2 regions of the Amphibacillus indicireducens genome follow, and region 1 is predicted to be linked to the other one. Evidence: predicted binding sites of a transcription regulator. Region 1 holds the regulator's gene; the other holds the start of a gene.
The links. The regulator LexA, encoded in region 1, represses DNA repair genes until DNA is damaged. The targets are predictions, from matches to a motif close to CGAACATATGTTCG.
Positions count from the first base shown of each region.

Region 2: ABD814_RS06120 (YhjD family protein) is a predicted target of LexA. The motif match lies at 1,567-1,580, and genes of this name have one in related genera.

Region 1 is NZ_BAABDL010000039.1:24,268-27,485, reverse strand. Features, by position in the region: gene tkt (transketolase) at 1-1,327, opposite strand, end outside; gene ABD814_RS03580 (DUF896 domain-containing protein) at 1,439-1,672, opposite strand; gene lexA (transcriptional repressor LexA) at 1,839-2,462, shown strand; gene ABD814_RS03570 (N-acetylmuramoyl-L-alanine amidase) at 2,500-3,218, opposite strand, start outside.
Region 2 is NZ_BAABDL010000067.1:17,708-20,925, reverse strand. Features, by position in the region: gene addB (helicase-exonuclease AddAB subunit AddB) at 1-17, opposite strand, end outside; gene ABD814_RS06130 (TVP38/TMEM64 family protein) at 150-824, opposite strand; gene ABD814_RS06125 (lipocalin-like domain-containing protein) at 931-1,362, opposite strand; gene ABD814_RS06120 (YhjD family protein) at 1,604-1,990, shown strand; gene ABD814_RS06115 (type I restriction-modification system subunit M) at 2,360-3,218, shown strand, end outside.

The sequences.
Region 1 (3,218 bases):
GTAAGTAGTCACTAAAGACGAAGAATGTTCCGCCATATACTTTTAGACCACCGTGTAATGCCATACCATTTAACGCTGCTGCCATTGCAAATTCACGGACACCAAACCAAATATTACGGCCTGCATAATTTGTTTTATCAAAGTCTTCATCGTCTTCCATACGTGTATTGTTTGATCCTGCTAAGTCAGCACTTCCACCAAATAAGTTTGGTACCTTTTTAGCAATTGCATTCAATACTTTACCTGATGAAGCACGTGTTGCTAATGTATCCTCACCTGGTGTAAATACTGGAAGGCCTTGATCCCAATCTTCAGGTAATTCCCCATTTTGAGCTTTTTCAAATTCAGCTGCAAGTTCTGGATAAGCTTTTTTATATTCAGCAAATAATTGATTCCATTTTTCTTCTTGCTCTTGACCATCTTTAATAATTTTCTCTTCAAAATCAGCGTATACTTCTTCTGGTACGAAGAAATCTTCATGAGCCCACTTGTAAGCTTCTTTTGTTAAAACAACTTCATCTGCTCCTAATGGTGAACCATGAGAAGTACTTGAGCCAGCCTTGTTAGGAGATCCAAAACCAATCACCGTTTTTACTTCGATTAATGTTGGTTGATCCGTGTTAGCTTTAGCTTCTTTAATTGCATTCGCAATTTCATCAACATCATTACCATCTTCAACGCGAAGAACTTGCCAGTTATATGATTCGAAACGTTTTTGAACTTGCTCAGAGAATGATTTGTCTAAATCACCATCTAGCGAAATGTCATTTGAATCGTAAAGTGCAATTAATTTACCTAAACCTAAGTGTCCTGCTAATGAAGCGGCTTCATGTGAAATACCTTCCATCAAGTCACCATCACTTACAAGCGCATAACTGTAATGATCAACAACATTGAAACCATCACGGTTATACTTTGCCGCTAAGTGAGCTTCTGCCATCGCCATACCAACAGTCATACCAATACCTTGTCCTAGTGGGCCTGTTGTTGCTTCAACACCATCTGTATCAGTAACTTCAGGGTGACCTGGTGTATTCGATCCTAGCTGACGGAAATTTTTCAAGTCATCAATTGTCACATCATATCCTGACAAGTGGAGCAAAGAGTACAGTAGCATTGAACCGTGCCCTGCTGAAAGAACAAAGCGATCACGATTTACCCAGCTTGAGTTTTTAGGGTTCTGATGCATAAATTCAGTCCAAAGCGTATACGCCATAGGAGCAGCTCCCATTGGTAGACCTGGGTGACCTGAATTCGCTTTCTCAATAGCATCAATTGATAACGTACGAATTGTATTAATCGATGTTTGTTGCGTTTGATTTACCATTTTTAAAGAATCCCCTTTCATTTTATGTACATAGATATGTACGTACATTTCTATACAATCTATATCCTATAATGAATTAGCAGAATAAACAAGTCATAATGACGTGTTTTTCTAATTATCTTTATTTTCTGTCCTTAAATGCTTTACTTTCTCTGGTGTCACGTCGGTTCCTTCAGGATCAATGATTTTAACGCTACTCAATTGGTTTTTGAATGATTGACGTAAAGTTTTTAAATACTCCTCCCTTAACAACTTTTGCTCTTTTAGCTCTTCTTTTGTTAAGCGAGATGTTTTTGCTTTATTAGCAAGTTGATTAATTCTAGCTAATTTATCTTTTGTTAACATAACGGACTCCTTTGTTTAATTTATTCCATGTTCTATTTTAACCAAAACAGCTATAATTGTACAACTTCTAGTGCTTTTTAGCACCTTGTTTCTTTGCGAACTAACGTTTGCCTAAGTCGTTCTTACATGTTATAATAATAGAAAATAATGAACGGAGGTTAAATTTATGCAATCATTATCAAAACGTCAAGAAGCTATCTTGCAATATATTAAAGAACATGTTGACTCAAAAGGCTATCCTCCATCGGTTCGTGAAATTGGTGAAGCAGTTGGGCTTGCATCAAGTTCTACTGTCCATGGTCATTTAGCACGGCTTGAAAAAAAGGGATATATTAGGAGAGATCCGACAAAGCCGCGTGCAATTGAAATTATTAAAGATGATAATCTAAATGGCATTCCAAAAGAGAAAACAACATTTGTACCAGTCATTGGAAAAGTAACTGCCGGTTTGCCAATTACAGCCGTTGAAAATATTGAAGAGTTTATTCCATTGCCATCTTCAATCTCACAAGCGGAGGCGAATCTTTTCGCCCTCATTATTGAAGGTGACAGTATGATTGAAGCTGGTATCCTCAATGATGATATGGTTATTGTCAAGCAACAGCAAAATGCAAATAATGGCGATATTGTTGTCGCAATGACAGAAGATGATGAAGCAACAGTTAAGCGTTTCTTTAAAGAAGATAATCATATTCGTTTACAACCTGAAAATGCGACAATGGAACCAATGATTTATAAAAATATTTCAATTTTGGGTAAAGTAATTGGTGTCTTTAGAAAAATGATATAAAAAAAAAAGAGGCTGAATTATCAGCCTCTTTCTTCATTTAAACTTCGATAATAAAGCTTTCAAATCCATCTTGAGCGAGTGCTTTTACTCTAGCTTCTGCATTCGATTTATTTCGAAATGCACCGACGATTACACGATAATATCGCTCATTTTGATGGGCATGAGGTAGAATATAACTTTCATAACCTTGTCGTTTTAATGTTTCAACTTTTTGTCTAGCATTTTTTTCTGCTAGGAATGAACCAGATACAACACGGTAAAAAGGATCATCAATTTTTTGATGGACTATTTTTTCTAAATTGAACGCATGTGCAACACCATCAGCGTGATTTTTGGCAATTGTTTTTAACCAATCACTATTTCTTAAGTTGTTTGCATCATCTCGATGATCAATAAATCCACTTTCAGTTAATACTGCTGACATACGAGTTTCTCTTAAAACGTGAAAATTAGCTTGTTTCTTACCCCGGTCTCTCCAATTTAAATTAGAAACGATTGTATCATGAATTTTCGATCGAATTTGTTCTGTCTTTGATTTGTTCTTAAACTGCCCATTGTATATAAAACTTTCAAAACCATGGCCACCACCTGCATTTACGTGAATTGAGAGGTATAAATCAGCCCCCCACTGATTTGCGTTATTCGTTCGTTCAACTAATGACACTGATTGATCACTATTTCTCGACATTCTTACAGATACATCTTGATAATTTTTAATTAAATGATCCCTTAAGTGTTGAGCAATTATCAGTGTGA
Region 2 (3,218 bases), on a different contig from region 1:
ATAACATGAATAGACAATCGCTTTTACTCCTCTCACTTCTGATCATCTTCAAACTTCGAAACGATCATTTGTTCTATTATGACTATTTTAACATAAATAAAAAACTTCTGATACTAAAAAAAGCTCCACTAAGCTAGTGAAACTTTTTTTCATGATTGTTCAGCTCTTTCTTTTTCTAATCGTTCTGCTTCTTCGTCACTTTTATGCATGCGGTGCTCAATCTGCTTACCTAACAACCAAAACAGGGTAATCCCAATCCCGACTAAAATTGTTCGAACTGGATTTTCAGCGAATGACGTTAGACTACTACCAACATAAGCGATTGAAAAAATCATCACTGCCTTGCCGAGTAAAATCGCTAAAGCGAACTGAAAGAAGCTGACACCAGATAAGGCGGCAACTAGATTAATAATCGAAGAAGGTGAAAATGGAAAACATAATAAAATAAATAACGGACCAAAGCCACGCCTCTCTACCCAACCTGTCACACGTCTCACTTGACGATGACTATGTATCCACGCCAATAGTTTAATATGGCGAAAGCGACGAATCACCCAAAATACCGTAATGGCTCCAACCGATGCACCAATCCAGGAATATAAAAAACCTTCCAGCAACCCGTAAGCCGCTGCATTAGTAACAACAATCGCCATCAAAGGCAAGAATGGTAAGATCGCTTCAATAAACGGTAAAACAATTCCTGGAAGCGGGCCTAAGCCTTCATAATAGACGAGTAACCTCTCAATTAATGCATCATATTGATTCGTTTCCAGGAGTTCACGTACTTGCTCCATCGTTATCGAGTTGTCTATCGTTAAGATCAAGACGATCACTCCCCTTTTTATTCGATCGTTATTAAATACTATTCCCTGAGTACAGGTGAAAATAACCTTTTTTCTTGGAAAATAAGTCCCTCCGACTCATTAAAAATTACGTGTTGATTTTCTCCCAAACAAGCTTGCGCTCTGGATGTTTAACATTGGAAAGATAGAGTCTGTCACCGTCAATTTTTGCCGAACGGGTTTGATCAGATCCAACATACGAAGCGACTACACTAAGGTCAACATGTGTCGTTAACGTTGCTTCTTCCTCATTTAAATCGAATCGTCCTGAATAGGCATGATAACCCAGTTGAGCCATCTCTTTTTCTGACTCAGTATTGAGTCGATCGAACCAATCTTGATCAAGCGCAATTTCAGGGTCAGAGGCCATAATCTGTACAGCCATTCGCTTATTATTAGTAAACATAATCACACCTGTCGCTTCTTTTCCTAGTGGATAGATCGGTTGACCAGATTTATCTTCAGACTGAAAACTAACTAAACGCCATGATGTACCTAATATTTGTTTTGCGATTGTCATGTTAGACCGTCTCCTTTTAAAACTTACGTTCTATCGTTATTATACTATAGCACATGGCTAAGAGGTATAAATTAAGTCTGATCACTTTGCCTTAAGCCTTCTTTTACAAGACGTACATTTAAGTAAAAAAGTTACTCGCTAATCCTTTTCCCTTTTAAAAAAGTGAATTAACACTTTTCTTTTTTAAAAATTTCGGCTATAATAAGAACATACGTTCCACAACATCATGAGGAGGATAGCCATGCGCTATTTAACAATCGAAGAATACCAATTAGCCTCTCGCTTCCTGTTCTTATCAATGGCAATTACCGTGATTCAACGCGACTTAGCAATCATCGAACGAGGAGCAGGTCTTAAAATAAAAGAACCATATCTTGTCTTACTAAAGAAAATGGAGAACGAAGCGATGCTCGAACGCCAACAACTACGGAAATATATGTACGACCAAAAGTTAAAAGTCATCCCGTTAGAAAGAAACGACACATTTACCGCCTATTTATTCATTTGTCGAAACCGCGAAGAACAGCGGAATTACTTCAACCCAGCGATTCGGAAGAAGGTTGAGCATATTTTAGAGGAATTGATGTTGAAGAGTTATTTGAGTGAAGGTTCTACCGTTTCATCTTAAAAAAATAAAAACAGATCCTTATAATAGAGTTGATCATTCTGTTTTAGGATCTGTTTTTATTAAATTAAAATCCATCATAGCAAAGTGCTTTAAACAGTGTTTTAGGTACGTTTTTTCTAGATTAGCCTTATCTGTCAGTTGAAAATAAAGCGATATTATTTTGTACTCTCCATAAGTATAAATCTGTTATTTAACCCTAAATTATAAAAACATAACGTACATCTAACACCATTTTTGAGGATAAAATAATTGATATCACATGAAGCGATATCTCTAGTCTAACACTTTAAAATTATATGTGTTTTTTACAAATGATATATTAGCAAGTATAATTATATAGTAAGAAATTAAAGAGAAGGGGTCCAAGTAATGAAATTATCAGATATTCTAAAAGATTCGAACTATAAGTTAACCCAATTTAGTCAAGATAAGATAGACACAATTGAAAAAAGAATTTTCACAAAAAAAGTACGCGGTAAATTAGTTCCTTATTTTAATTGTCAAATTAGGAAAAAAGACGTTAAACTAACACCTGAAGAAATTGTACGACAATTATATATCAACATACTGATCAAAGACATGGGATATCCAAAAGATAGAATGGAAGTAGAATATCCTGTTTCATTTGGTAGAGAAAAAAAACGAGCAGATATTGTTATTTTTGATAAAATCCAAACTAGATCTCCGTATATAATAGTAGAGCTAAAAAAACCAAAATTAAAAGATGGTAAAGAACAGTTAAAATCTTATTGTAATGCAACTGGTGCACCTATTGGTATTTGGAGCAATGGTGAATCAATTTCATATTATCACCGGAAAGATCCGAATTACTTTGAAGATATACCTGGAATACCAAGAGCTGATCAAAAGCTTTCTGACATACTAGAAGAACGCTGGACGATCAATGATTTAATTGAAAGAGATAAGCTCGTTTTGGAACGTAAATCATTAAAAGATTTAATTTTAGAATTAGAGGATGAAGTTCTAGCCAATGCAGGTGTTGATGTTTTTGAGGAAGTATTTAAATTAATTTTCACAAAGTTATACGATGAAATGGAAAGTGGTAGAAATAGAAATCGCCATTTAGAATTTAGGAATTATGGGGATACAGAAAGTGAGTTAAGAGAAAAGATACAAGGATTATTTAATAGAGCAAAAAATAAGTGGGAAGGTGTGTTTACTGATGATGCACAAATAACACTCACCCCCTCCCACCTATCTATATGTA